DNA from 2 places in the Paenibacillus sp. FSL M7-1414 genome. Region 2 is predicted to be linked to the other one. Evidence: predicted binding sites of a transcription regulator. Region 2 holds the regulator's gene; the other holds the start of a gene.
What was found. Region 2 encodes CtsR, which represses protease genes until heat stress. Its sites were predicted from a motif close to ATGGTCAATAAAGGTCAAACA; they were not measured.

Region 1: clpP (ATP-dependent Clp endopeptidase proteolytic subunit ClpP) is a predicted target of CtsR. The motif match lies at 4,890-4,910, and genes of this name have one in related genera.

The regions. Positions count from the first base shown of each region.
Region 1 is NZ_JBBOOS010000001.1:179,504-195,319, forward strand. Features, by position in the region: gene MHH92_RS00875 (gluconeogenesis factor YvcK family protein) at 1-172, shown strand, start outside; gene whiA (DNA-binding protein WhiA) at 179-1,117, shown strand; gene MHH92_RS00885 (HPr family phosphocarrier protein) at 1,372-1,641, shown strand; gene MHH92_RS00890 (SIMPL domain-containing protein) at 1,798-2,550, shown strand; gene MHH92_RS00895 (stalk domain-containing protein) at 2,940-4,037, shown strand; gene clpP (ATP-dependent Clp endopeptidase proteolytic subunit ClpP) at 4,205-4,801, opposite strand; tRNA gene MHH92_RS00905 (tRNA-Arg) at 4,978-5,052, opposite strand; gene MHH92_RS00910 (sugar-binding transcriptional regulator) at 5,479-6,504, shown strand; gene gap (type I glyceraldehyde-3-phosphate dehydrogenase) at 6,611-7,618, shown strand; gene MHH92_RS00920 (phosphoglycerate kinase) at 7,770-8,951, shown strand; gene tpiA (triose-phosphate isomerase) at 8,988-9,740, shown strand; gene gpmI (2,3-bisphosphoglycerate-independent phosphoglycerate mutase) at 9,742-11,286, shown strand; gene eno (phosphopyruvate hydratase) at 11,526-12,812, shown strand; gene secG (preprotein translocase subunit SecG) at 13,024-13,257, shown strand; gene rnr (ribonuclease R) at 13,818-15,816, shown strand, end outside.
Region 2 is NZ_JBBOOS010000001.1:6,130,922-6,146,737, reverse strand. Features, by position in the region: gene MHH92_RS27000 (molybdopterin-dependent oxidoreductase) at 1-268, opposite strand, end outside; rRNA gene MHH92_RS26995 (16S ribosomal RNA) at 979-2,531, shown strand; tRNA gene MHH92_RS26990 (tRNA-Ala) at 2,640-2,715, shown strand; rRNA gene MHH92_RS26985 (23S ribosomal RNA) at 2,926-5,849, shown strand; rRNA gene rrf (5S ribosomal RNA) at 5,929-6,045, shown strand; gene MHH92_RS26975 (GNAT family N-acetyltransferase) at 6,224-7,399, shown strand; gene MHH92_RS26970 (CtsR family transcriptional regulator) at 7,862-8,323, shown strand; gene MHH92_RS26965 (UvrB/UvrC motif-containing protein) at 8,355-8,879, shown strand; gene MHH92_RS26960 (protein arginine kinase) at 8,908-9,978, shown strand; gene MHH92_RS26955 (ATP-dependent Clp protease ATP-binding subunit) at 10,163-12,625, shown strand; gene radA (DNA repair protein RadA) at 12,898-14,265, shown strand; gene disA (DNA integrity scanning diadenylate cyclase DisA) at 14,279-15,355, shown strand; gene pssA (CDP-diacylglycerol--serine O-phosphatidyltransferase) at 15,401-15,816, shown strand, end outside.

The DNA.
Region 1 (15,816 bases), 6.0 Mb from region 2:
GGAAAAAGGAGCAAAACCGGTTGTACTGGATATGAATGTACTCGAAAGTGCCGGCTATCAGGTGGTTGCAGATACCCTTGTTCTGTTCAAAACCTATCTGCGTCATGATGCCGACAAGTTAAGTCATCACATCTACCAACTGGTACAAAATTGGATGTTACGGAAGAGGTGAAGTCCCATGTCGTTTGCAGCACAGACCAAAAAAGAGTTAACCATGATCGAGAGCGAACCGTGCTGCGAAAAGGCGGAACTTTCAGCCCTCATCCGTATGCTTGGTGCAGTGCAGTTATCGAATAAAAAAGTGATCTTGGATATTTCGACGGAGAATGCCGCCATTGCAAGACGGGCATACTCTCTGCTTAAAAAGCATTTTCAAGTGCATACGGAACTACTGGTCCGCAAAAAAATGCGGCTGAAAAAGAACAATGTATATATTGTTCGAATTCCAACCATGGTACAAGAGATTCTCAACAGTCTTCATATTGTATCGGAAGGTTTTCTGTTTACGCCAGGAATTAATACGGAGTTATTTCAGCAGAACTGTTGTAAACGTGCCTATCTTCGCGGTGCATTTCTGGCCGGTGGATCGGTTAATAATCCGGAAGGTTCCTCGTACCATCTGGAGATTGCGTCCATGTATGAAGAGCACTGTCAGGCACTGGTTGACCTGGCCAATGAATTTCATCTGAATGCCCGGTGCATAGAACGGAAAAAAGGATTCATCCTATACATTAAGGAAGGCGAGAAAATCATTGAGCTGCTCAGCATCATTGGTGCTCATCAGGCCTTGTTCAAGTTTGAAGATGTACGAATTATGCGTGATATGCGTAACTCCGTTAACCGGATTGTCAATTGTGAGACCGCCAACCTGAATAAAACGATTGGAGCGGCGGTAAGACAAATCGATAATATTCGGTTGTTGCAAAAGGAAGTTGGTCTGGAATCGCTGCCTGAGAAACTTCGCGAGGTGGCGGAGGTTCGACTCGCTCATCCAGATATCAATCTGAAGGAAGTGGGCGAACTCCTTAAAGGTACAGTTAGCAAGTCGGGAGTGAACCATCGGCTTCGTAAAATTGATGAGCTGGCTGAAAAAGTGCGCACAGAACGTTATGGTTAAGACGGCGTAGGGTAAAGTAACAAGGTCGGCTGTTTCTGCTGACAGAAACGGTCGGGAAAGTATGCCGTTAAGGATCTAGGAGACTCACTCAGGTCATTGGATGCGCTCTGCAAAAGATGAAATAGGGCAAGATAATGCCCGTCAAAGCACCCTGAGTTTTTTCTTCTAGTGTCCTGCACGGGTTAATGGTATAATGTTGTTTAAATATAATTGTGTATTTAATGTCCAGATTTCATAATAGGGGGTAAGTTTCCATGACAAAGCACCCGGTAGTTGTCCGTTTGAAAACGGGTCTCCATGCCAGACCTGCGGCACTGTTCGTTCAAGAAGCGAATAAGTACTCGTCTGAAGTGTTCGTCGAGAAGGACGACAAAAAAGTTAATGCAAAAAGTATCATGGGGATCATGAGCCTTGCAATTAGCACAGGTACGGAAATCCAGATTAGTGCAGAAGGTGCGGATGCCGAACAGGCTGTAAACGCTTTAGTTAGTCTGGTAAGCAAGGAAGAGCTCGAAAACCAATAAGATATGATCAATCCAATGAAGAAGTCCCGAAAGGGGCTTTTTTGCGTTTTTCACGTTTATGCTATCGTCAAGTGCAACATTATGGAATTTGTCCCGTCTGTTAAGGTATCAAATCGTTTAAAGTTTGAGATGTTAACACATAAGGAGGCTATCGTGATGGGTAAACAATGGATGAAACCGTTTGGTGCGGTGCTGGTGGCAAGTACGTTGCTTGTTGGAGGAACAGCATGGGTTGCACCAGGTAACTATGCTTACGCTGCAGAGGTTCAGGGAGTACAACAGAATGTGATTAATGTTGTGGGTAAAGGTGAGATTCAGGTGAAGCCTGATATCGCGTATCTGTCCATTGGTGTGAACAGTACTGCAGAGACAGCTGCATCTGCTCAAAAAGCGAATGCTGCCAAAGTTCAAAAAGTATCCAATTTGCTGAAGAACACGTGGAAGATCAGTGCAGACGACATTCAAACGAGTCAGTTCTCTGTACAACCCAACTATACGTATAGTGAAAAAGATGGACAACAAATTAAAGGATATACAGCGCATCATACGCTGACAGTCACATATCGTCAGATGGACAAGATTGGCGAGTTGCTCGATGCTGCTTCGGGTGCGGGTGCCAACAATATTGAAAACGTACGCTTTACTGTAGAAAATCCGGAAAGTTATGAATCCCAAGTGATTGAAAAAGCTGTTGCCAATGCAGATGTGAAAGCTGGCGCCATTGCAAAAGCAGTTAAACGTCAACTGGGTGCTGTTCTTTCCGTAAGCCAAGGTGATGCCAATGTGCCTGTATTCTATGCAAGCGAGGCGTTGATGTCCAAAGCACAAGATACAGCAGGTGGTACTGAGATTGAAACAGGCCAGGTTAAAGTAAGTACAATCCTGAATATCACGTATGAAATGAAATAAACAAGAGTGAACTAAGGATTGTAAGCTCAAGTAACCTTTATAAGTGTCATTTGAAGGGTAAAATGAAATAATGACAAAGACTTTGTCCTGTGGACAGAGTCTTTTTTTGTTGGAAAAGCAAACTTTGATGAAGTTAGATAGGAGGGAACTTTATTCGAAGCAACATGAAATGTTGTATATTGGTATCTTTTTTGTATAGTTGTTCGTGACAAAAAGGTCATATCCCCATATATTTTCCTACTGATATTCATCAACATTGTAACTCGAGCTGTAAACCTTTCCGAATTCGGGTTAATTATAATAGAGAGGTGAGCGTATGAGATATGCGATCAGGTCAGGATTACATACGCAATGATCCCTAATTGTGAATTCAGAGAGGAGTTTTATATATGACATCATGGAAAAAATGGACAAGTGCATTGCTCGCAGCAGGAATTATTGTAGGTAGCGGTTCGGTGTGGCAGGACAGTTCGGTTCAGGCGGCATCGGTATCCTCGAAAGTGACAACCACAGCTGAGGTGACCCTGAAGTCGGGTGGAAAAACACTGACTCAAAAAGGACTTCTTCAAGGTGGCTCAACTTGGGTATCTCTTACGGCGGTTAAAGATGTGGCAGGTGGGACTCTGAAATATGATGCGAAAACCAAAGAGTACGCTTTGACAGCAGCCAATAACACGATGACGATCAGCCTATTGGATGGCGAGCCGAGTGTTCGAATTAACAACTATTATCCTCAAGTGGACGCAAAGCTGATCAACGGCAGATTATATATCCCATTCTCGGCAATGAGAGATTATCTGGGTGTACAGGGGAATTGGGATGCCAAAACCAAAACGTTGTCACTCAGCAAGGTGAAACAAAATAACGTTAAAATTAAAGTAGCAACAGTTAATGTCACTGTAAAAAATGCTGAAGTAGATGTTCAATATCCGCAGGTGAGTGGACTTGCCAGCAAAGAAGCTGAAGCGGCGATCAACAAAGTGCTGAAAGACGAAGTGGATGCTTATGTAGCTGACTTCAAGAAACAGACATCTGAATTCGGCGGTGCAACAGCCAACCGTCCATATGCATTTGAGAGCTCCTATGTAGTGACGTACAACGAAAAAGGCGTGCTGGGACTCATTACACAACGATACGAAGATTATGCTGGCGCTCATGGTATGACATACCGTACGGGCCACACCTTTGCACTGGACACAGGTAAGGAGCTTACGTTAGATGATGTGCTGCAAAATAACAAAACCATGCGCGAGACGTTGAGTAAAAAAGTGGGTGAACAACTGAAAGCCCGCGGTGGATACCTCGACGGTTATAAAGGGTTGAATAAAGATCAAGATTTCTATGTGACACCAACGGGTGTAGTTGTGTTCTTCCAGTTGTATGAGTATACGGCGTACGCAGAGGGATTCCCTGAAATGCCATTTACGTATAAAGAGCTTCTCCCTAAAGGCACGGAACCTTTCAGTAATGAAAATGGAACCAAATAAAGAATCATTATTATGCACTCTTAAGTTTTCTTCCTTATAAAATGAAAAAAGAAGCCCCCATCATAATTATGATGAGGGCTTCTTCTCGTATAGACAACACAATTATATGTTGCTGATTACGTTAGGTGTTGATTATGTTAACGCATAGACCGTGGTCTACGTCACACTTAGATGCCTTGTGATCCTACGTTTTCGATGACTTTATCAATGATACCGTAATCGGCGGCTTCAGCAGCACTCATGAAGTAGTCACGATCTGTATCTTTCTCAATCCGCTCCAGCGGTTGACCTGAACGCTCAGAGATGATGCGGTTCAAGGTATCACGCATTTTCAGGATGCGGCGAGCACGAATTTCGATGTCAGAAGCCTGACCTTGTGCACCACCAAGTGGTTGGTGAATCATAATCTCACTGTTAGGCAATGCAAAACGTTTACCTTTTGCACCGGCATTCAGCAAGAATGCACCCATGGAAGCCGCCATACCTACACAGATGGTAGATACATCCGGTTTGATGAATTGCATTGTATCGTAAATCGCCATACCGGCTGTAATCGATCCGCCTGGGCTGTTGATGTATAAGTGAATGTCTTTCTCCGGATCTTCCGCAGCCAGGAACAACATCTGTGCCATAATGGCATTAGCCACTACGTCATTAACATCGCTACCAAGGAAAATAATACGATCCTTCAGCAATCTGGAGTAGATGTCGTAGGCGCGCTCACCCCGGTTGCTCTGTTCAACGACCATTGGAATAAAACTCACGTGAAAAACCTCCTTGGAATGTAAATGTTATTGGTGTTTATACTTAAACTGTTACCGTATTACCCACATAATAAACAATTCCAAACAAAAAGTCAAAGAAAGTCAAACTAACTTGCAAAAAAAAGAAACCTTTCCGGTTTCATTGGTTAAATGGGTTATGAGCTGTTAAATAAAAATGGCGCGCCCGCCAAGAATCGAACTTGGATCTCAGGCTTCGGAGGCCTACGTCATATCCATTGGACCACGGGCGCACATTATGTGACAGCAATAATGATTATAGCTCATGAAATATTTAATTGCAAGCAGTTCGTTGTGGTATTGGTTTGGATTAACCCAAAAATGATCATGATGAAGAAGAGTGGATAAAGAGTGCATTTAAGTAAATGCTATTAGAGGTTTTGGACATGCCGTATGAAATGTGATTCTGAGCGATATGTAGATTGAATTCATTTGTTTCTTCTATATATGGTATGCGTGAGCTAGTCCTAGATCATGGAAGTCTAAGATTGTGAAAATAGGCGCGTACAAACGCTGAATGCGTGTCGAAATAACACGTTGAAACACTTGCATGTCACGTCAGTTTTAGGTAGAATAGACGTGGGACTTAAAAAGTTAACCCGGGACGTTTTAGGGCCACGAAAGAGAGCTTAGAACGAGAACTTGCGGGAGTGGAAAGCATGCGAACGATTTTAGAAGTACAAAAGCAGCTTCTGCCTGATCTCATGGATATCTTGAAAAAGAGGTATACGATTCTGCAACAGATCATGTTATCGGATGTGATCGGACGGAGAACGTTAGCTAATTCCATGCAGATGACCGAGCGGGTTCTGAGGGCTGAGACCGATCTGTTAAAGGCTCAGGGACTTATTGAAATTGACAGTGCAGGAATGAAGATCAGCGAGGCAGGGTATGATTTGCTGCAGCAGTTAGAGCCCGTAGCCAAAGAGCTGTTCGGATTATCCGAGCTGGAAGAGCGCATCAAGCAAGCCTACGGTCTGCAAAAGGTATTTGTGGTTCCTGGCGATTCGGACGTTTCTCCATTTGCCAAAAGGGAACTGGGCAGAGCCGGAGCGAAGGCTCTCGGCAATATCATGAGTGACAACGATGTTGTCGCCGTTACTGGCGGTTCAACAACGGCCGAAGTCGCAGAACAACTAAATCCGCCAACATCGCTCAAAGGTGTCTGGTTCGTACCGGCACGCGGTGGACTTGGAGAAAGCCTTGAAATTCAGGCTAATACGATCGCATCCACAATGGCAAAACGGGTAGGGGCGCAATACAAACTCCTGCATGTACCGGATTTGCTCAGTGATCATGCCTATGAATCATTAATCCAGGACCCTAGTGTTCAGGAGATTCTGCAGCTGATCAGGCAATCACGGATTGTTATTCATGGAATTGGTGATGCCGTAGAGATGGCCAAAAGACGCAAACTTGCGACGGAGATTATAGATGAACTTCAGGAGCAAGGGGCCGTATCTGAATCTTTCGGTTATTACTTTAATGATCAGGGTAAGGTGGTACATACCATGCTTACACTGGGTATGCGACTTCAGGATATTGAACGAACCGATGTTGTGATTGGAATTGCAGGTGGCAAAAGCAAAGCTGCTGCTATACATTCCGTGTTACGATTTGGTCAGGAAGATATTCTGATTATTGATGAGGCTGCTGCCGAAGTCATCGTTGCTGAAATGGAATAAGGTTTTACTTTGCATCACAACTATTGTTGTCTTGACGGACTTCACCGTCTGTCTTGAATATATAAGTTTCATAAAAAATTAATCAAAACTTGGGAGGAACTTACTCATGATTAAAGTAGGTATTAACGGTTTTGGACGTATTGGACGCTTGGCATTCCGCCGTATTCAAAATGTAGCAGGCATCGAGGTAGTAGCAATCAACGACTTGACTGACGCTAAAATGCTCGCTCATTTGCTCAAATATGATACAACTCAAGGTCGCTTCGATGGCGATGTTGAAGTACACGATGGCTTCTTTAAAGTGAACGGCAAAGAAGTTAAAGTATTGGCTAACCGTAACCCGGAAGAACTTCCTTGGGGCGACCTGGGCGTAGATATCGTTCTGGAATGTACTGGTTTCTTCACAACTAAAGAAGCAGCTGAGAAACACTTGAAAGGTGGAGCTAAGAAAGTTGTTATCTCCGCACCAGCTACTGGCGACATGAAAACCATCGTTTACAACGTAAACCATGAAATCCTCGACGGTACTGAAACTGTAATCTCCGGCGCATCTTGCACAACAAACTGCCTGGCACCTATGGCAAAAACACTGCAAGACAAATTCGGAATCGTTCAAGGTTTGATGACTACAATTCACGCTTACACTGGCGACCAAAACACGTTGGATGCTCCACACCCTAAAGGTGACTTCCGTCGTGCTCGCGCAGCAGCTGAAAACATCATCCCTAACACAACTGGTGCTGCTAAAGCAATCGGTCTGGTAATCCCAGAACTGCAAGGCATCCTTGATGGTGCAGCTCAACGTGTACCAGTAGCTACTGGTTCCCTGACTGAGCTCGTAACTGTTCTGAACAAAAAAGTAACGGCTGAAGAAGTTAACGCAGCTATGCAAGAAGCTTCCGATCCAGAAACTTTCGGATACACAGAAGACGAAATCGTATCTTCCGATATCCAAGGAATCACTTTCGGTTCCCTGTTTGATGCAACTCAAACTAAAGTTCTGACTGTTGGCGACCAACAATTGGTTAAAACTGTAGCTTGGTATGACAATGAAATGTCCTACACTGCACAATTGGTTCGCACTTTGGAGCACTTTGCAAAAATGATTAAGTAATATCTGCAATAACATAGAGCGGAAACAGATGCTATATTGTTTCCGCTCTTTATATATCTACATTTTGCAAATTTCTCAAAAACACCAGGATTGACGAGGGATTTTAGCTCTTGATTGGTCCACCAAATACATGGGTGCGGAGGAAATACAGATGAACAAAAAAAGTGTACGCGATATCGAATTGACAGGAAAACGGGCTTTTGTCCGTGTAGATTTCAATGTGCCGCTCGAAGATGGTAAAATTACAGATGACAAACGTATTCGTGCAACGCTTCCTACAATCAACTTCTTGATTGAAAAAGGCGCTAAAGTCATTTTGGCAAGCCACATGGGTCGTCCTAACGGCGAAGTGGTTGAATCCTTGCGTTTGACTCCAGCAGCTGAGCGTTTGTCTGAATTGCTTGGTAAAACAGTAGTTAAAGCTGACGATTCCGTTGGTGACGCTGTTAAAGCTCAAATCGCTGAACTGAACAATGGCGACGTATTGTTGCTTGAAAACGTTCGTTTCCACGCAGGCGAAGAGAAAAACGATCCGGAACTGGCAAAACAATTTGCTGAACTGGCTGACGTTTTCGTTAACGATGCGTTTGGCGCGGCTCACAGAGCACATGCTTCGACTGAAGGAATCGCTCACTTGCTTCCAGCAGTGTCCGGTTTGTTGATGGAGAAAGAACTTGAAGTGTTGGGTAAAGCAATCTCCAACCCTGAGCGTCCTTTCACAGCTATCATTGGTGGATCCAAAGTTAAGGACAAAATCGATGTAATCGACAACCTGCTGAACATTGCAGACAACGTGATCATCGGTGGCGGTCTGACTTACACGTTCTTGAAAGCACAAGGACATGAAATTGGACAATCCTTGTTGGATGATTCCAAACTTGATGTTGCTCTCGGTTTCATCGAAAAAGCGAAAAAACTGGGCAAAAACTTCTACCTGCCGGTAGATATCGTAGTGTCTGACGATTTCAGTGCAAAAGCAAACACACAAATCGTTGACATCGACGGCATCCCAGCAGATTGGGAAGGCATCGACATCGGTCCTAAAACACGTGAGATCTATGCTGATGTAATCAAAAACTCCAAATTGGTTGTGTGGAACGGACCAATGGGCGTATTTGAAATCGAGCCATTCTCCCACGGTACTCGTGCAGTAGCGGAAGCTTGCGCTGAGACAGAAGCTTACACTGTAATTGGTGGCGGTGACTCCGCAGCAGCAGCTGAGAAGTTCAAATTGGCTGACAAGATGAACCACATCTCTACAGGTGGCGGTGCATCGCTCGAGTTCATGGAAGGTAAAGTTCTTCCAGGCGTAGTGGCATTGAACGACAAGTAAGTTTTAGTAGCCTATAGCATGAAGGAGTTGAAACCCATGAGAACACCGATTATCGCAGGTAACTGGAAAATGTTCAAAACGGTTTCCGAATCCAATGACTTCATTCAGGAAGTTAAAGGAAAAGCGGAAGTTGAAGGCGTGGAAACTGTAATCTGCGCACCGTTTACAAATCTGCCATCCCTGGTAGAAGCTGTTAAAGGCACAAACATCAAAATTGGTGCACAAAATCTTCATTTTGAAGATAACGGTGCATTCACAGGTGAAATCAGCGGCGTGATGCTGAAAGACCTGGGTGTGGATTATGTCATTATTGGTCACTCGGAGCGCCGTCAATATTTTGCGGAAACCGATGAGACTGTCAATAAAAAGTTGCATGCAGCATTCCGTCACGGATTGACTCCAATCTTCTGCCTTGGTGAGACGCTTGAAGAGCGTGAAGCGAACCAAACAAAAGACGTATGCAAAGTGCAAACAGTAGCTGCTTTTGCAGGTCTGTCTGCAGAGCAAGCGGCACAAGTTGTTATCGCTTATGAGCCAATCTGGGCGATTGGTACAGGCAAATCCTCCACTTCCCAAGATGCGAATGAAGTTATTGCTTACATCCGTACGCTGGTGAAGGATCTGTACAACGAGACGGTTGCGAATGCAGTTCGTATTCAATACGGCGGCAGTGTTAAACCGGAGAACGTAACAGAATACCTCGGACAAAGCGACATCGACGGCGCACTTGTTGGCGGTGCCAGCTTGCAGCCGGCTTCGTTCATCGCGCTTGTTGAGGGGGCGAAGTAAGATGACAGCTCCAAAACCTGTAGCACTGATCATCATGGATGGCTTTGGTCTGCGTAACACGGTGGAAGGCAATGCGGTAGCGCAAGCCAAAAAACCGAACTACGACCGTTTCATGAGCCAATTCCCACATACAACACTCACTGCTTGCGGTGAAGCTGTAGGTTTGCCAGAAGGGCAAATGGGAAATTCCGAGGTAGGTCACCTGAACATTGGTGCCGGCCGGATCGTATACCAGGATTTGACCCGTATCTCCAAATCCATTCGTGACGGCGAGTTCTACGACAATGAAACACTTGTCAAAGCTGTTCGCGAAGCGAAACAAAGCGGCAAAAAACTTCATCTCTACGGTTTGTTGTCCGATGGCGGCGTACATAGTCACATCGACCACCTGTTTGCTATGCTGGATCTGGCCAAAAAAGAAGGAATGAATGATGTATATATTCATGCTTTCATGGATGGCCGTGATGTTATGCCAGACAGTGGTAAAGACTTCATGCAGAAGCTGATCGCCAAGATTGAAGAAGTTGGTGTAGGTAAAATCGCAACGGTTCAAGGTCGCTATTACGCGATGGACCGTGACAAACGTTGGGAACGGGTTGAGAAATCATACCGTGCCATCGTTTATGGAGATGGACCAAAATACACTGACCCACTCAAAGCGGTTGAAGAATCGTATGAGAAGTCCGTATTTGATGAATTCGTTGAACCAACGGTTATCGTCAAAGCGGATGGTGAGCCGGTAGGTTTGGTTGAGAGCGGCGATTCCGTTATCTTCCTCAACTTCCGTCCTGACCGTGCGATCCAGTTGTCGCAAGTATTCACGAACCAGGATTTCCGCGGTTTTGATCGTGGTCCGAAGTTCCCTGTGGGCTTGCACTTTGTATGTTTGACTTTGTTCAGCGAGACGGTTGAAGGTTATGTGGCTTATTCGCCGAAGAACCTCGACAACACCCTGGGTGAAGTCCTGGTACAGAACAATAAAAAACAACTGCGTATTGCAGAAACTGAGAAATACCCGCACGTTACCTTCTTCTTCAGCGGTGGTCGTGATGTGGAGCTTCCGGGCGAAACTCGCGTACTGATCAACTCACCAAAAGTTGCAACGTATGACCTGCAACCAGAGATGAGTGCGTATGAAGTAGCTGATGCATGTGTTCGCGAGATCGAAGCAGACAAACATGACGCCATCATTCTGAACTTTGCTAACCCTGATATGGTTGGACACTCCGGCATGCTGGAGCCTACCATCAAAGCGGTTGAAGTAACAGATGAGTGCATGGGCCGTGTTGTGGATGCAGTACTTGCCAAAGGCGGCGTTGTACTGATCACGGCGGATCATGGTAACGCGGATATGGTGTTCGATGAGAAAGGACGTCCGTTCACAGCTCATACAACGAACCCGGTTCCATTCATCGTTACGGATGCCAATGTAACCTTGCGTGAAGGCGGAATCCTGGCGGATATCGCGCCAACGATCCTTGACCTGATGCAATTGCCTAAACCGGCTGAAATGACAGGTACATCTGTCATCGCTACCCGCAAATAAGTTACGCAACAACATATATAATTGGGCGGTTTGGCGTTTGCACATTGAACGAAGGCAGCAGAAATAGTCTGAAGAAGCGAAGCGTTCGCCTTTATCACATGATTTCAACTTATGAAAATAAGTTCAAAGAAATCAGGGGATAACAGCGATTGGAAGACGATTCTGCTGATGTAGTAAAATAAGGGCAAACACAAGTTGGTCCAAAAATTAAATCCCAACTATAAAGGAGATTATCACAAATGACTATTATTTCTGACGTGTACGCTCGCGAAGTCCTCGACTCCCGCGGTAACCCTACAGTAGAAGTTGAAGTATACCTGGAGTCCGGCGCAATCGGACGCGCAATCGTTCCATCTGGTGCATCCACTGGTGCCCACGAAGCAGTTGAGCTTCGCGATGGTGACAAATCCCGTTACCTCGGTAAAGGCGTTCTGCAAGCTGTTAAAAACGTAAACGAAACAATCGCTCCAGAAGTTATCGGTATGGATGCATTGGATCAACTGGGTATCGACAAATTGATGATCACTTTGGATGGTACGCCAAACAAAGGTAAACTGGGCGCTAACGCAATCCTGGCTGTATCCATGGCAGTAGCTCGCGCAGCTGCTGACGCTCTGGACCTGCCATTGTATGTTTACCTGGGCGGATTCAACGCTAAAGCATTGCCAGTACCAATGATGAACATCATCAACGGTGGTGAGCATGCTGACAACAACATCGACGTTCAAGAGTTCATGGTTCTTCCAGTTGGAGCACCAAGCTTCAAAGAAGCTCTTCGCGTAGGTGCAGAGATCTTCCACAACTTGAAATCCGTATTGAGCTCCAAAGGCTTGAACACAGCTGTAGGTGACGAAGGTGGTTTCGCACCAAACCTTGGTTCTAATGAAGAAGCAATCACTACAATCATCGAAGCAATTGAAAAAGCTGGTTACAAACCAGGCGTTGACGTATTCTTGGGTATGGACGTTGCTTCCACTGAGTTCTACAAAGATGGTAAGTACACACTTGCTGGCGAAGGTAAATCTTACACTTCCGCTGAGTATGTTGACCTTCTGGCTTCATGGGTTGAGAAATACCCAATCATCACAATCGAAGACGGTATGTCCGAAGATGACTGGGATGGTTGGAAATTGCTCACTGAGAAATTGGGAGACAAAGTACAACTCGTTGGTGATGACCTGTTCGTAACAAACACTGAGCGTCTGGGCAGAGGTATCGACGAAGGTATCGGTAACTCCATCCTGATCAAAGTTAACCAAATCGGTACATTGACTGAAACATTTGATGCAATCGAAATGGCTAAACGCGCAGGATACACAGCTGTAATCTCCCACCGTTCCGGTGAGTCCGAAGACAGCACAATCGCTGATATCGCTGTTGCAACTAACGCTGGTCAAATCAAAACGGGTGCTCCTTCCCGTACAGACCGTATCGCGAAGTACAACCAATTGCTCCGCATTGAGGATCAACTGGGTGAACTGGCTCAATACAATGGTCTTAAAGGATTCTACAACCTTAAAAAATAAGCTGGATATCCAGCTTTTACAGGCAAGCCGGGTAACCGGCTTGTCTTTTTTATTGCAACGAAGTAATGGTATAACGTAAGGATCACGCAGATGGTGAAATTTAGGGCATTGTATAAACTGTACTACTTGTAGTACAACCATAGCTATGTTACAATTAAAGTAACTGTTTTTATGGTGAGATGTATGCCCACATGGGTAGGAGGTGGAAAGAATGGATATTGCTTTGAAATTGCTGCTCGTTGTTTTCTCGATCGGTCTAATCACTGTAGTATTGCTGCAGCACGGGAAAAGCGCTGGTTTGGCGGGTGCCATCTCCGGTGGTGCGGAACATCTTTTCGGTAAAACGAAAGCGCGCGGATTGGATCTCTTCCTGCAACGTGCAACGGTGGTACTGGGTGCAGGATTTATGATTTTGTCTATTGTTGTTACGGTGGTTTCCAAGTAAGATTCGGAACTGCTGTTCAATGAATAGCTTAAGCTAATGGCTTAATTGATGAACCTTCGTTTCGTGAAGAAACGGGGGTTTTTTAATAAATTCTTACGCGTCCAAACTTTTCCAACAATTTAATCTATAGACTCCATGATTTTCGGTCTTCTTCTCACTTCTGTTTGGTTTTCCTTCCTTAACATGCAACACACCCCTATCATGTATGGTATGTCCCTCGCTTATTCGTTACGCGAACTCACTCCCTATAATGAATGTCATGTGTACAGAAAATTTTCGGATGTAGTCCTTTTCCAGATGCGCACAGCACGTGTATCGCATAAAATGCTGTAGAGATACGTGAAAGCGTGATTTTAGAGGAGCGCCCGGCAACTGTGGTTTTTTTGCGAGGTACGGATGGGCCGGATTGAATTCGTGTATACTAGGGTATGAGATAGTATGGTTGTACTACTACACTCTTCACAGCAATGATATTGTATTGCATGAAAAAGGTAAGAATTCCGATACATAAAGAGATGAGACTTGCTTACACTTTTATGTTTCCCGAGGTGAATATATTAATGATAACAGAACAACAATTGCTCGACTTCATGCGGGAAACCGCTTATAAACCTATGACTTATCAGGAGTTGGAACAGCACTTCGCTATTGAAGATGCAGCTGATTTCAAAGCCTTTTTGATTATGCTTAATACGCTGGAGGAATCCGGTAAAGTTTTGCTGACCCGTAACAATCGCTATGGCATGCCAGAGCGTATGGATTTGGTACGTGGACGTTTACAGGCTCACGCCAAAGGTTTCGCTTTCCTTATCCCTGAGGATCGGGAGCACCCGGATGTCTACATTCACGCCAATGATATGAAAAGTGCGATGAATGGTGACACGGTATTGGTTAAAGTCACATCTCAAGGACCTTCAGGTGGTCGCCTGGAGGGTGAGATCGTCCGTATTGTTACTCGTGCTGTGACACAAGTGGTTGGTGTATTCCAAAGCCATGAGGTGTACGGATTTGTCATTCCGGATGACAAACGGATTAATCGCGATATTTTCATCCCACGTACCAATTTTGCTGGGGCGGTTGATGGACAAAAGGTTGTAGCAAAGATCGTCAGCTACCCGGAGGGTCGTGCGGCGGCTGAGGGTGAAGTGATCGAGATTCTCGGTCATAAGGATGAGCCGGGTATTGATATTTTGTCCGTCATTCGCAAGCATCAGTTGCCTGAAGCTTTCCCCGATGAAGTGGTAGAAGAGGCGGAAAAAGCACCAGACTCCATCACGGATGAAGAGATTGTACAACAGGGTCGCCGTGATCTGCGCGGACTTAACATTGTCACGATTGATGGCGAAGATGCCAAGGATCTCGATGATGCTGTTAACGTAGAGAAGCTGCCTAACGGTAACTATCGTCTGGGTGTTCATATTGCCGACGTTGGCTATTATGTGCAGGAGAATTCCAAGCTTGATCAGGAAGCCTACAACCGTGGATGCAGTGTGTATCTGGTGGACCGGGTTATTCCGATGCTGCCACAGCGTCTGTCCAACGGGATCTGTAGTTTGAACCCGCAGGTAGACCGCTTGACACTGTCTTGTGAGATGGAGTTTAACGACCAGATGAAGGTTGTTAAACATGACATTTTCACAAGTGTAATCAAAACCAAAGAGCGGATGACGTATTCCAACGTCCGTAAAATCCTTGAAGGTGAAGAGCCGGAATTGCTCGAGCGTTATAAGGATCTGGTAGATGATTTCCATCTGATGAAAGAGATCGCTTTGAAGCTGCGTGCCATGCGTATGCGCCGTGGTGCGGTTGACTTTGATTTTGAAGAATCCAAAATCATTGTGGACGCAGAATGCAAACCGGTAGATATCGTGAAACGGGAGCGTTCGATCGCAGAGCAAATCATTGAGGAATTCATGTTGGCAGCGAACGAAACAGTGGCAGAGCATTTCCACTGGTTGAAGGTTCCTTTCATTTATCGTGTGCACGAAGACCCGGATCAGGAAAAACTGCAAAATTTCCTCGCCTTTGCGGCGAATTTTGGACACCAGGTCAAAGGACGTGGCAATGCGATTCATCCACGGGCGCTTCAATCGTTGCTTGAGGATATCAAAGAAACGAAAGAACAAACCGTGATTAGTACGATGATGCTCCGTTCCATGAAACAGGCGAAGTATGATTCTGAAATGTCAGGTCACTTTGGCCTCGCGGCAGAATTCTATAGTCACTTTACGTCTCCAATTCGTCGTTATCCCGATCTTGTCATTCACCGTGTGATTCGCGAAGTCATTGAAAATAATGGTGCTTTGCCGGAGAATCGTCAGGAGTATTTGGCAGCACGTATGGCCGATATTGCGCAGCAGTCTTCGGAACGTGAACGTGTGGCGGTAGAAGCTGAGCGGGATACGGAGAAAATGAAAAAAGCCGAGTACATGCTCGACAAAGTAGGCGAAGAGTTCGAAGGCATGATCAGCAGTGTGACCAGCTTTGGTATGTTCATTGAGTTGGAAAACACGGTTGAAGGCTTGATTCGCCTGAGCGCACTCACGGACGACTATTACC
Region 2 (15,816 bases):
CCCTTTGCCAAGGCCTATTTCGAAGTTGTTTCCAGTGCTTTCCGGCCAAAATCAAGTAATATACTACGGGTGCCAGCATAGCTAGCCCAACGATGATATGTAGCCATTTTAACCAGACACGTCCAATTCCGAGTATCTCGCGCCAAAAGCCGCCTACCAGCATAAGACCTGTTATAGCAAGGATCACAACAATCCAGGCATTCCAAGCATGGATGGAAACCAACTTTTTGCCGTAACCTTTGCGTCTGTTCTTCAACCATTGCTTCAAGTGCGATCACCCCATATAGGTTAGTAATGAGTTTATTCAGAACTTTGATATGTAATAGCTAGCTGTGAATGGAGTACGTGATCTGTGTAAAGGTGCAATGCGAGATGGTTATACGATTGTTCATAGGCTACTTATGAAAGTAGTACACTTGACTGCTTAACCTTATCCCTATATCTATATACCTTATTATAGAGTTTTTGGATCACTTTCTTCAAACCATTAGAAGGGCAGGGATCGTTATCCCGATCGGTACTCTAACTAAAACTCATCTAGATCATTATTACTTGTGGTTATAGAAGGGAGTATTTATAGAAATGAGTTATTTCTTTTATCTGTAATGCACTTTAAGGGTAGCCTTTCACTTGTTCAGAGCATGTGCTAATCTGTCGAATACAGGTTGGAAACAAGACAGCGTAGATGAAGATGATGATATCAAAAGGTTGATTAAAAATGCTTGCTAAATAAACCACTACGTGATATATTATTTCTTGTCGCTTCAAACGAATGATTGTCATAATCATTTGAAAGATGACGAAAACAAAGTGTTGACAGTAAGTTAGTTAACATGATATGATAAGATTCCTGTCCGGTTGACAAACATCAACATAAACGGACATACAAGTTCCTTGAAAACTGAACAAATGGATAGTAACTTTTGATTCACAATGAATCGTCAGATTCAAAATGAGCTTATCGCTCTTTTCAATACTTTATTGGAGAGTTTGATCCTGGCTCAGGACGAACGCTGGCGGCATGCCTAATACATGCAAGTCGAGCGGACTTGAAGAGAAGCTTGCTTCTCTGATGGTTAGCGGCGGACGGGTGAGTAACACGTAGGCAACCTGCCCTCAAGTTTGGGACAACTACCGGAAACGGTAGCTAATACCGAATAATTGTTTTCTTCGCCTGAAGGAAACTGGAAAGACGGAGCAATCTGTCACTTGGGGATGGGCCTGCGGCGCATTGGCTAGTTGGTGAGGTAACGGCTCACCAAGGCGACGATGCGTAGCCGACCTGAGAGGGTGATCGGCCACACTGGGACTGAGACACGGCCCAGACTCCTACGGGAGGCAGCAGTAGGGAATCTTCCGCAATGGGCGAAAGCCTGACGGAGCAATGCCGCGTGAGTGATGAAGGTTTTCGGATCGTAAAGCTCTGTTGCCAGGGAAGAACGCTTGGGAGAGTAACTGCTCTCAAGGTGACGGTACCTGAGAAGAAAGCCCCGGCTAACTACGTGCCAGCAGCCGCGGTAATACGTAGGGGGCAAGCGTTGTCCGGAATTATTGGGCGTAAAGCGCGCGCAGGCGGTCATTTAAGTCTGGTGTTTAATCCCGGGGCTCAACCCCGGATCGCACTGGAAACTGGGTGACTTGAGTGCAGAAGAGGAGAGTGGAATTCCACGTGTAGCGGTGAAATGCGTAGATATGTGGAGGAACACCAGTGGCGAAGGCGACTCTCTGGGCTGTAACTGACGCTGAGGCGCGAAAGCGTGGGGAGCAAACAGGATTAGATACCCTGGTAGTCCACGCCGTAAACGATGAGTGCTAGGTGTTAGGGGTTTCGATACCCTTGGTGCCGAAGTTAACACATTAAGCACTCCGCCTGGGGAGTACGGTCGCAAGACTGAAACTCAAAGGAATTGACGGGGACCCGCACAAGCAGTGGAGTATGTGGTTTAATTCGAAGCAACGCGAAGAACCTTACCAGGTCTTGACATCCCTCTGATCGATGCAGAGATGTATCTTTCCTTCGGGACAGAGGAGACAGGTGGTGCATGGTTGTCGTCAGCTCGTGTCGTGAGATGTTGGGTTAAGTCCCGCAACGAGCGCAACCCTTATATTTAGTTGCCAGCACTTCGGGTGGGCACTCTAGATAGACTGCCGGTGACAAACCGGAGGAAGGTGGGGATGACGTCAAATCATCATGCCCCTTATGACCTGGGCTACACACGTACTACAATGGCCGGTACAACGGGCTGCGAAATCGCGAGATGGAGCCAATCCCAACAAAGCCGGTCTCAGTTCGGATTGCAGGCTGCAACTCGCCTGCATGAAGTCGGAATTGCTAGTAATCGCGGATCAGCATGCCGCGGTGAATACGTTCCCGGGTCTTGTACACACCGCCCGTCACACCACGAGAGTTTATAACACCCGAAGTCGGTGGGGTAACCGCAAGGAGCCAGCCGCCGAAGGTGGGATAGATGATTGGGGTGAAGTCGTAACAAGGTAGCCGTATCGGAAGGTGCGGCTGGATCACCTCCTTTCTATGGAGAATCGTTTCCTGCAACGGAAACATTCAAATATGCAGGTTCTTAGAACCTGCAACAGCAACACAGTTACTTATCCATTTGTTCAGTTTTGATGGAATTTGAGGGGCCATAGCTCAGCTGGGAGAGCGCCTGCCTTGCAAGCAGGAGGTCAGCGGTTCGATCCCGCTTGGCTCCACCAAACAATTTCATCTATTTGGCTTGTTCTTTGAAAACTAGATATCGAAACGAAACAAACGCGAATTAGAACATTCCTTTAAGCTGAACTTGTGTAAACAAGTCAAGTGTATAAAGGTAGTTAAATTGCTTTTGTGATGGTATCCGGTGAGAGCGACTTTTGGCTTTGCGCAAGCAAAACAAGGGAAGCGAGCGACCGAAACCGGAACAAAATGGTTAAGCTACTAAGAGCACACGGAGGATGCCTAGGCGCTAGGAGCCGATGAAGGACGTGGCGAACAACGAAACTGCCTCGGGGAGCTGTAAGCAAGCTTTGATCCGGGGGTGTCCGAATGGGGAAACCCAGCTGGGGTAATTTCCAGTTACTCATAACTGAATACATAGGTTATGTAGAGGCATACCAGGGGAACTGAAACATCTAAGTACCCTGAGGAAGAGAAAACAATAGTGATTCCGTCAGTAGCGGCGAGCGAACGCGGAGAAGCCCAAACCAAAGAGCTTGCTCTTTGGGGTTGTGGGACGTCTCACATGGAGTTACAAAGGAACCGGTTAAGCGAAGAGGTCTGGAAAGGCCCGCCAAAGAAGGTAAAAGCCCTGTAGTTGAAAGTCTGTTCCCTCCGAGACGGATCCCGAGTAGTGCGGGGCACGTGAAACCCCGTATGAATCCGGCAGGACCATCTGCCAAGGCTAAATACTTCCTAGCGACCGATAGTGAAGCAGTACCGTGAGGGAAAGGTGAAAAGCACCCCGGAAGGGGAGTGAAATAGAACCTGAAACCGTGTGCTTACAAAAAGTCAGAGCCCGTTTTAGGGGTGATGGCGTGCCTTTTGTAGAATGAACCGGCGAGTTACGTTCCCGTGCAAGGTTAAGGTGAAGAGCCGGAGCCGCAGCGAAAGCGAGTCTGAATAGGGCGACTTAGTACGTGGACGTAGACCCGAAACCGGGTGATCTACCCCTGTCCAGGGTGAAGGTGCGGTAACACGCACTGGAGGCCCGAACCCACGCATGTTGAAAAATGCGGGGATGAGGTGGGGGTAGCGGAGAAATTCCAATCGAACTCGGAGATAGCTGGTTCTCCCCGAAATAGCTTTAGGGCTAGCCTCGGAAACTAGAGTCGTGGAGGTAGAGCACTGATTGGGTGCGGGGCCCGCAAGGGTTACCAAGCTCAGTCAAACTCCGAATGCCATAGACTTACTTCCGGGAGTCAGACAGTGAGTGCTAAGATCCATTGTCAAAAGGGAAACAGCCCAGACCATCAGCTAAGGTCCCCAAGTGTGTGTTAAGTGGGAAAGGATGTGGAGTTGCACAGACAACCAGGATGTTGGCTTAGAAGCAGCCACCATTGAAAGAGTGCGTAATAGCTCACTGGTCGAGTGACTCTGCGCCGAAAATGTAACGGGGCTAAACACACCACCGAAGCTATGGCTTGATGCTTTGCATCAGGGGTAGGGGAGCGTTGTATAAGGGTTGAAGGTGTACCGTAAGGAGCGCTGGACATTATACAAGTGAGAATGCCGGTATGAGTAACGAAAAGATCAGTGAGAATCTGATCCGCCGAAAGCCTAAGGGTTCCTGAGGAAGGCTCGTCCGCTCAGGGTAAGTCGGGACCTAAGGCGAGGCCGAAAGGCGTAGTCGAAGGACAACAGGTCGAAATTCCTGTACCACCGTAAGCCGTTATGAGCAATGGGGGGACGCAGTAGGGTAGTGACGCGGACTGATGGATGTCCGTCTAAGCAGTAAGGCTGATGTGTAGGCAAATCCGCACATTGTAAGGCTGAGCTGTGATGGGGAGCGAAAATTATAGTAGCGAAGGTCATGATCTCACACTGCCAAGAAAAGCCTCTAGCCAGGTGATGGTGCCCGTACCGCAAACCGACACAGGTAGGCGAGAAGAGTATTCTAAGGCGCGCGGAAGAACTCTCGTTAAGGAACTCGGCAAAATGACCCCGTAACTTCGGGAGAAGGGGTGCCCCGGTAGTGTGAATAGCACGAGGGGGCGCAGTGAAAAGGCCCAAGCGACTGTTTAGCAAAAACACAGGTCTGTGCGAAGCCGTAAGGCGAAGTATACGGGCTGACGCCTGCCCGGTGCTGGAAGGTTAAGGGGAGTGGTTAGGAGCAATCCGAAGCTGTGAACCGAAGCCCCAGTAAACGGCGGCCGTAACTATAACGGTCCTAAGGTAGCGAAATTCCTTGTCAGGTAAATTCTGACCCGCACGAATGGCGTAACGACTTGGGCGCTGTCTCAACGAGAGATCCGGTGAAATTTTAATACCTGTGAAGATGCAGGTTACCCGCGACAAGACGGAAAGACCCCATGGAGCTTTACTGCAGCTTGATATTGAATTTGGGTACGATCTGTACAGGATAGGTGGAAGCCTTTGAAACGTGAGCGCCAGCTTGCGTGGAGGCAACGTTGGGATACCACCCTGATCGTATCTAGGTTCTAACCTGGTACCGTAATCCGGTGCGGGGACAGTGTCAGGTGGGCAGTTTGACTGGGGCGGTCGCCTCCTAAAGAGTAACGGAGGCGCCCAAAGGTTCCCTCAGAATGGTTGGAAATCATTCGAAGAGTGCAAAGGCATAAGGGAGCTTGACTGCGAGACCTACAAGTCGAGCAGGGACGAAAGTCGGGCTTAGTGATCCGGTGGTACCGCATGGAAGGGCCATCGCTCAACGGATAAAAGCTACCCTGGGGATAACAGGCTTATCTCCCCCAAGAGTCCACATCGACGGGGAGGTTTGGCACCTCGATGTCGGCTCATCGCATCCTGGGGCTGAAGTAGGTCCCAAGGGTTGGGCTGTTCGCCCATTAAAGCGGTACGCGAGCTGGGTTCAGAACGTCGTGAGACAGTTCGGTCCCTATCTGTCGTGGGCGTAGGAAATTTGAGAGGAGCTGTCCTTAGTACGAGAGGACCGGGATGGACGTACCGCTGGTGTACCAGTTGTTCCGCCAGGAGCACCGCTGGGTAGCTATGTACGGACGGGATAAACGCTGAAAGCATCTAAGCGTGAAGCCCCCTCAAGATGAGATTTCCCAGTATGTAAGACCCCTTGAAGACGACGAGGTAGATAGGCTGGGGGTGGAAGTGCAGCAATGCATGGAGCTGACCAGTACTAATCGGTCGAGGGCTTATCCAATAGCAAGTGATAATTCGCATGTTTCGTTTCGAATCTAGTTTTCAGAGAACGATCTCTGAAATGTAAGCTATGCTATGCGTTTGGTGGCGATGGCGGAGGGGTTCCACACGTACCCATCCCGAACACGACCGTTAAGCCCTCTAGCGCCGATGGTACTTGGACCGCAGGGTCCTGGGAGAGTAGGACGCCGCCAAGCGAAGAACCACTGCCGATGTTATTCGGTGGTGGTTTTTATTTGTTTATTTTAGGGGATGCGAAAGCATCTCCTATTTGACTTTGTAAGAATCCTCTGACACACTCTAAGGGGTACATATATCACATATCAGGCCATGATTTGGATTGATATAACTCTAGCGAATGGGGTGTAGGACAACATGGAAATTCAGAAATTGACGGTAGATGATTTTGAACCAGCGATGGCACTCTCCGAATATGCTTTTCAAGTAGTAATGAGCGAGGAACAAAAAGAAAAACGGCGCAGTCAATTTTCGTCACAGGATATATGGGGTGTATATGAGGACGGGCAGCTAGGAGCCAAACTTCACATCATTCCTTTCCAAACCTATATTCATGGCAGATCGTTCGAGATGGGCGGTATTGCGGGTGTAGCCACCTGGCCAGAGTATAGACGCAAAGGCTGGGTAGCGGGTCTGCTGAAGCATGCGTTGGAAGAAATGAATCGTAACAAACAGAGCATATCATTCTTGCATCCATTCTCTTTTGGTTTCTATCGGAAGTATGGATGGGAGACGTATGTTGAATTTAAACGTTATAAAGTACCTACAGCTCATTTGCCTCTGAAAAAAGCGACACCTGGAACAATTCGGCGTGGGGATCCGGGCCTCAGCATATTAAAGGAAGTATACAGTGCGTATGCTGAGCGTTATAACGGAACTCTGGTTCGGGATGATGCAAGGTGGGAGAATTCAGTTCTTGTTAATGGGACCAGCCAGAAGGCTGTATATTATGATGAAGCTGATGCAGCACAAGGTTATCTTTTATATGAGGTTAAGGAAAATAAATTTACCATTAAAGAGATCATCTATCTGAATGAAGAGGCTAGGCAAGGGCTGTGGACCTTCATTGCTAACCATGATTCCATGATCCAGGAAGTTACGTTGCAGGCGCCTGCCAGTGATACGCTTGCCTTCCAATTGGATAACCCACGGATTCAGCAGGAGATTGTACCTTATTTTATGGCTCGTATCGTTAGTGTAGAGCAGTTTATATCCCAGTATCCATTTGCAAGCCAGGACTCACCGGTGCAGATTGTTCTTCAGGTAGAAGATGCCCACGCTCCATGGAATGAAGGGATATGGCAATTAAACGTGGCAATGAACGGAACAGCGTCCATATGGAAAACTTCGGAACCAATTACTGATGATCAGACCATTAAGGTGGATATTCAATCCCTTACCGCGGTGCTGATGGGATATCGCAGACCAACGGAAATGGCACGAATCGGAAGAATTCACGGACCGAACACAGCAATCAAGGCTTTGGAACAAGCGATTCCTGAACGGGAAACCTATTTGCTCGATTTCTTCTGATGACTATTCCCACTGCTCCATTTAACTTGATTAGCTTATATAGAAATACGGCGTGATTGAAAGACAAATGGACTTCTCCAGCAATTTTGGAGAGGTTTTTTTGTGTCCGGGGAATATTTCGTGTAAAATCGTAAAAAATGAATAGTGACCCCACTTGGCAAAACCACAAAATATGCTATAATGGTTATAAAGTCAAAGAAAGTCAAAGTCAACTAAAGGTTTAATACTTAAGTAGCTTTCCTTTCTACAATCTGATGCATGATCGCCGATATACGGGATTCATTTCATTGGAGGATCAAGGGAATATTAAAGGACCTTCGTGCTTCCTTCGCTCTCCTGTTGACACCTGTGGAAGCAAGATTCGCTGTTTCCCTGATTGGTTAAATGGGTAGAGAAGGTGTACTCTGTGGGGGCGTGTGGGTCCTTATTGACTTAACGTTTCAGACAGTGGAGGATGATTGGATGCGTAATATCTCTGATATTATCGAACGATATCTGAAGAGTATTTTGCATGAAAGTCCCGAAGGAATGGTTGAAATTCAGCGTAATGATCTGGCAGATCAATTCTCATGTGTACCTTCCCAGATCAATTATGTCATCAGCACACGTTTTACACTCGAGAAGGGATACCTGGTAGAGAGTAAACGCGGCGGTGGTGGTTATGTTCGCATACAGCGCATTGAATTACCGGCCCAATCAGCTCTGCATAATCATTTGCACCATAGTATTGGTGAAGAGATCGGGCAGACAGCTGCCGAAGGTCTGATCTATCAATTGGAAGAAGCGCGCTTCTTGAGCAAGCGGGAAGCCGGGTTGATGCGAGCTGCTGTATCTAGAGAGGTTATATTGGTCAAACTTCCTTACCGGGATCAAATTCGTGCCAGAATGTTGAAGGCGATGTTAATATCTTTGCTCGGTAAATGAAAACTATCGGGGTCAAAGGAGGTACATCAATATGCTGTGCCAAGAATGCAATAAACGTCCGGCGACACTTCATTTTACTAAGATCGTAAATGGAGAGAAGACGGAATTCCATATTTGTGAGTCATGTGCCCGTGAAAAAGGGGAAATGATCCCTGGAACAGCAGGCGGGTTTTCCATTCACAACTTGTTGTCCGGATTGCTTGATTTTGATCCAGCCGGCAAAAGTGGATCGGCAGGAACACCACCTGCAAAAGCTCTTCAATGTGAAGAGTGTGGTATGACGTACGCACAATTTAGTAAGATAGGCCGGTTCGGCTGCAGTTCATGTTATAAATATTTTGACAGTCGTCTGGATCCTTTGTTCAAGCGGGTTCATGGTAATACGTCCCATGTAGGCAAAGTGCCTGCACGAGCTGGTGGTCGCATCAAGGTGAAACGGCAAATTGCTGATCTGAAGCGTGAGCTACAAGAGAGCATCGCACAAGAGGAATTTGAAGAGGCGGCTCAGATCCGTGACCAGATCAGAGGACTTGAAAAAGGAATAGCTCAGGAGTAAAGTTTGTCATGAGTAGGAGGGATGCGTAATGCCTAATCTGCGCTTTACAGAGAAGGCGCTCAGCGACTGGATGCGCAGTGATGCGGCTGATTCCGAAATTGTCATTAGCAGCCGTGTCCGGATTGCACGCAACCTTCAGCATGTTCCGTTTCCGATGCTGGCTTCCAATGAGCAATCGGAAGAGGTGCTGAATAAGCTGAGCGAAGTACTTCAATACGATGACGTTCATGCCTTTGGGGATTTTCATACGTTGGATCTGATCGATATTGACGAACTCGACAAACGGGTGCTGGTGGAGAAACATCTCATCAGTCCAAGTCTTGCGAATGAATCCAGGAATGGTGCGGTTATTCTCAGTGAGGATGAGTCTGTCAGTATTATGATTAATGAAGAGGATCATCTTCGTATCCAGTGCCTCTATCCGGGGTTTCAGGTGAAAGAAGCCTGGGAGAAAGCTTCCGCAATAGATGATGCTTTTGAAGCGCACGTGGATTATGCTTTTGATGATCGCAGAGGATACTTAACTAGCTGCCCTACCAATGTAGGTACAGGTGTCAGAGCATCGGTCATGATGCACTTGCCTGCCCTGGTGATGACACAACAGATTGGTCGTATTCTAACCGCAGTTTCCCAAGTGGGATTGACGGTAAGAGGGATATACGGTGAAGGTAGCGAGGCGATGGGTAACCTGTTCCAGATCTCGAACCAGATTACTTTGGGACAGACCGAACAGGAAGTCATCGAGAACCTGCATGGTGTTGTGTTACAGATGATTGGTCATGAACGTACAGCGAGAGAACGGTTAATTACCGACTCCAGACTTCGGATTACGGATCGGGTCATGCGTTCTTATGGCATATTGTCTCATGCAGCTATTGTTGATTCCAAGGAAGCTGCACAGCGCTTATCGGATGTACGCCTTGGCGTGGATCTCGGATTGTTGGATGGACTGTCTATCACGGTAATGAATGAGTTGAATGTGATGACACAGCCGGGATTTTTGCAGAAAACATTCGGGGAAGATATGCGCACAGATGAGCGTGACATCTACCGAGCTCAGTTGATTCGTGATACGATCAATGCAGCGAAGCAGTCCTAGTTTAACCTGATATTGTATTGAATTATGGTTTCATGCCGCATTGCGGCTTTTATATAATAAGGCATGTACGAATGCCGAATGACTTTATTCGCAGCACGGCTGCAAACAAAAATGATATGAAGAATACGACGGTTATTTCATTACATGACCTCGTTTTATCCAAAACCATGGAGGTGCAGGAGATATGATGTTTGGAAGATTTACGGAACGGGCCCAAAAGGTGCTCGCACTCGCGCAGGAAGAAGCTGTCCGTCTCGGTCATAATAACATCGGTACTGAGCATATTTTGCTCGGCCTCATTCGTGAAGGCGAAGGCATCGCAGCCAAAGCACTGATCGGCCTGGGACTCGGATTGGAAAAAATTCAGGATGAAGTAGAAACGCTAATTGGCCGTGGCCAAGAGCAACCTACCAACATTGCATATACGCCACGTGCGAAAAAAGTAATTGAACTGTCTATGGATGAAGCTCGTAAATTGGGCCACACTTATGTAGGCACAGAGCATATCCTGCTTGGATTGATTCGTGAAGGCGAGGGTGTTGCAGCACGTGTGCTCAATAACCTAGGAATTAGCCTGAACAAAGCACGGCAACAAGTGCTGCAATTGCTTGGCAGCAGTGAAGCTGTATCCAGTCATAATGGAACACCTGCCAATGTCAGCACACCAACGCTGGACAGTCTGGCACGTGACCTCACGGCTTATGCGAGAGAGAACAACCTGGACCCAGTCATTGGACGTAGCAAAGAAATTGAACGTGTCATTCAGGTGCTCAGCCGTCGTACCAAGAACAACCCGGTATTGATCGGTGAGCCAGGTGTAGGTAAAACAGCGATTGCTGAAGGCCTTGCACAAAAAATCATCGCAAATGAGATTCCGGAAACATTGCGCGACAAACGTGTAATGACCCTGGATATGGGTTCTGTAGTCGCTGGAACCAAATATCGTGGTGAGTTCGAAGATCGTCTGAAAAAAATCATGGATGAGATTCGCCAAGCAGGTAACATTGTCCTGTTTATCGACGAATTGCATACCTTGATTGGCGCAGGCGGAGCTGAAGGTGCCATCGATGCTTCTAACATTTTGAAACCGGCTCTGGCCCGTGGAGAATTGCAATGTATCGGTGCGACAACACTGGATGAGTATCGTAAATACATCGAGAAGGATGCAGCGCTTGAGCGTCGTTTCCAACCGATTACTGTAGATCAGCCTTCTCCGGAAGAAGCGATTCAAATCTTGCACGGCTTGCGTGACCGTTATGAGGCGCATCACCGCGTGAAAATTACGGACGAAGCAATTGTGCAGGCGGTTAAACTGTCTGATCGTTACATTACGGACCGTTTCTTGCCAGACAAAGCGATTGACCTGATTGATGAAGCGGGCTCCAAAGTAAGATTGAACTCTTACACGATCCCACCAAACCTGAAACAACTGGAAAGCCGTCTGGAAGATATCCGTAAGGAAAAAGACGCTGCAGTTCAAAGTCAGGAGTTCGAAAAAGCAGCAGCTCTGCGTGATACGGAACAAAAAATCCGTGAAGAGCTGGATGTAACGAAGAACCAGTGGAAAGAGAAACAAGGTCGCACCGATTCCGAGGTTACTCCTGAGGATATCGCACAAGTGGTAGCCAGCTGGACAGGAATCCCTGTGAACCAACTGAAAGAAGAAGAGACACAGCGTCTGATGAATCTGGAGTCTATTCTACATGAACGTGTCATCGGTCAGGATGAGGCAGTGAAGTCTGTCAGCCGTGCGGTTCGTCGTGCTCGTGCGGGACTTAAAGATCCAAAACGTCCGATGGGTTCATTCATTTTCCTCGGCCCTACAGGGGTAGGTAAAACAGAACTTGCTCGTGCTCTGGCTGAAGCGATGTTCGGCGATGAAAATGCAGTAATCCGGATTGATATGTCCGAGTATGGTGAGAAGCACTCGACTTCCCGACTTGTCGGAGCGCCTCCAGGATATGTTGGGTACGAAGAAGGTGGCCAGCTGACAGAGAAAGTTCGTCGCAAACCATACTCCGTAGTCCTGCTCGATGAAATCGAGAAAGCACATCCAGAAGTATTCAATATCTTGTTACAAGTGCTTGAGGATGGTCGACTGACGGATTCCAAAGGTCGCGTCGTTGACTTCCGCAATACGCTGATCATTCTAACATCCAACGTGGGTGCCGAAGCGATCAAACGTAACTCTACACTGGGCTTCACTGCAGTTGTAGATGCGGGAGCAGATTATGACAACATGAAGGGGAAAGTGATGGATGAGCTGAAGAAAAGCTTCCGTCCAGAGTTCCTTAACCGGATTGATGAAATTATCGTGTTCCATTCACTCGAAGAAAAACACATCGCTGAAATTGTTACGCTTATGAGTGAAGAACTTCGTAAACGACTGCTCGAACATGAGGTCGATTTCGAACTCACTGATAATGCCAAGTCGTTCCTTGCGAAGTCAGGCTTTGATCCAGCTTACGGTGCGCGTCCGCTTCGTCGGGCAATCCAAAAGCATATCGAGGACAAATTGTCCGAAGAGTTGCTCACAGGTAACGTAACCAAAGGGGATTCATTGCTCATTGACGAAGAGAACGGTGCACTGTCTGTTACGAAAAAAGACGTGGTCGTTCCGTCCAATGAGGAAATCGAAACTAAATAATATACAGCAAGCTTTGGAGTTAAACTTCAGCTTGTATTGATCCATAATCCTTAATCAAATCCTTCTCGGCTTCGGCCGGGGAGGATTTTTTGCACTTTGGACAGAAGACGGACATGATTATGTCAGGAACATGTGTAAAGTTTGCGATAATCCTTTACGAAAAATCTCAAACAATGGTAAACTTTTAGTAACCCTGCACGTCAGGGAGTTTGGGTGAAATTCGTCGAATAATGCAAAATGCTGTTATAAAATTAAATTATAGGAGTGCTGAAGTGGCCAAAGTTAAAACCAAGTTTCAATGTACGGAATGCGGCTATGAAGCCCCCAAGTGGTACGGTAAGTGTCCGGGTTGTCAGTCATGGAATTCAATGGTGGAAGAAACAGAGACGGTGGTCAAAACACAAGGGAGAAATTCTCCTCTGTTTGACAGTAAAGATAAACCGCTTCCTATCATAGATATAGATAGCGGTCAGGAACCGCGTGTACAGACTGGAATCGGAGAGTTGAACCGGGTATTGGGTGGCGGAATCGTTCCGGGTTCACTCGTTCTGGTGGGCGGAGATCCGGGTATTGGTAAATCAACGTTGATGTTGCAGACGTCCCATGCTTTGACGCATTCGGGTTTGCGTGTGTTATATGTTTCCGGTGAGGAATCAGTCAAGCAAACCAAATTGCGGGCAGACCGCCTCGGGGCACTCTCTGCCGAGTTGTATGTCCTGTGTGAAACCAATATGGAACGTGTAGAGGAAGCGGTGGATCAGATCCAGCCGCATTTTCTGGTCATCGACTCCATTCAGACGGTATATCTTCCCGAAGTTACCAGTGCGCCGGGTAGTGTAGCACAGGTAAGGGAATGTACGTCAAGGTTCATGCGGATTGCAAAAGGCAGAGGCATTGCAACGGTTCTTGTGGGGCATGTTACCAAAGAAGGTGCCATTGCCGGTCCACGTATGTTAGAACATATGGTGGATTGCGTGCTTTATTTTGAAGGAGAACGGCATCATACGTATCGCCTGTTGCGTGCGGTGAAGAACCGTTTTGGTTCCACCAATGAGATTGGTATTTTTGAAATGGGCGAGGATGGACTTCGTGAGGTGGGCAATCCGTCCGAACTCTTTTTGTCGGAACGTCCACTGGGTGTAGCAGGTTCAACGGTAGTTGCCAGTATGGAGGGGACACGTCCTCTGCTCGTGGAATTACAGGCGTTGATCTCGACGACCCATTTTCCTTCTCCCCGCCGTATGGCAACAGGGGTAGATCTGCATCGATTGAATCTGATTATTGCAGTGTTGGAGAAACGAATGGGTATGTTCTTACAGACCCAGGATGCATATCTGAATGTAGCTGGAGGAGTAAGGCTGGATGAGCCCGCTGTAGACTTGGCGGTTGCCGTCAGCATTGCATCCAGTTTGAGAGATGTGCCGACCAAGCCAGACGACGTCATCTTTGGCGAGATTGGTCTGACAGGTGAAGTTCGAGCCGTATCACGGGCCGAACAACGAGTGAAGGAAGCAGCAAAGCTGGGCTTCAAACGAGTCATTTTACCAGAAAAAAGCTTAAAGGGCTGGAAACATCCTCGCGGGATACAACTGATCGGTGTGAATACCGTGGCAGATGCACTAGCGGTTGCTTTAGATTAGGGGGCATAACAAGATGAAAGATATGAGCCAACTGGATAATATGAATGAGTTGTTAAGGCTGATCGCACCAGGTACACCTTTCCGCGAAGGTCTAGAAAATGTGCTGCGCGCCAAGACGGGCGCACTGCTTGTTGTAGGATACAGCCCTGAAGTAATGGAAGTGGTGGATGGGGGATTCTCGATTAACTGTGATTTCTCCCCAAACTACCTGTACGAACTCGCCAAGATGGATGGAGCCATTATTCTTAGCGAGGATTTGAAGCGTATTCTTTACGCCAATACCCAGTTAATCCCTGACTCTTCGATCTCTTCATCAGAGACGGGGATTCGTCACCGGACGGCAGAGCGTGTAGCAAAGCAAACGGGTAAATTGGTCGTATCCATATCACAGCGCCGGAATATCATTACCTTGTATCAGGGAACACTTCGTTATTCCCTCAAGGAAATCGGGGTTATTTTGACCAAAGCGAATCAAGCGATTCAAACCCTTGAGAAATACAAAGCGGTATTAACACAGTCCCTTACGAATCTGAGTGCTTCGGAATTTGAGGAACTGGTGACGATTCCTGAAGTGGTTAATGTGATTCAGCGTACCGAAATGGTGATGCGGATCAAAACGGAAATCAAACGTTACATTCATGAACTCGGGAATGAGGGACGACTCATTTCCATGCAAATGGAAGAACTCGTGGGTACAACGGAAGAAGAAGCCTGGTTATTGTATAAAGACTATGCCCGTGACGACAGTGATGACAAAATCCGTGAAATTATCGTGGGACTGAAAAGATTGTCGGACGATGAGTTGCTGGATGCACATCATATTGTCCGTCTGCTCGGGTATCCATCATCAGCGGCTACTTCTGAGGATTCGGTTGCCCCTCGTGGATTCCGGGTATTAAATAAGATCCCCCGCCTGCCCAATGTCATTATCCATAATCTGGTGGATCAATTCGAACAATTGCCTCATGTTATTATGGCTACAATTGAAGAACTGGACGAAGTGGACGGTATTGGTGAAGTTCGTGCCCGGACCATTAAGGAAGGCCTCAAACGTTTGCAGGAGCAAATGTTTATCGACAGACAGATGTAAGGGTTTGCCTATATAAAGGCTTGAAATGGATGAGGTGAAACAACGATGCTAACCAGATTCATTCCGAATCTCTTTACCCTGGGTAATCTGTTTCTTGGAATGATGGCAATTTTGCTTGCGATTGATGGAAATTACAGTTTGGCTGCCATTATGGTCATAGTAGCGATGTTGCTAGATGGTCTGGATGGCCGAGTGGCACGTGCACTCAATGCTCAAAGTGAATTTGGCAAGGAACTGGATTCCTTGTCTGACATGGTTTCCTTTGGTGCAGCACCAGCCCTGATCATATTTATGGTGTCATTTCAAGATTCGATGCCGATCCTCGCCTGGATCGCAACAGCGGCTTTTCCCATCTGTGGAGCCATTCGTCTTGCACGGTTTAACGTTCGTCCGGGAATTCCCGGATACTTCACAGGTCTGCCGATTCCGGCAGCCGGCGGGGTACTGGCCACACTGTCCTT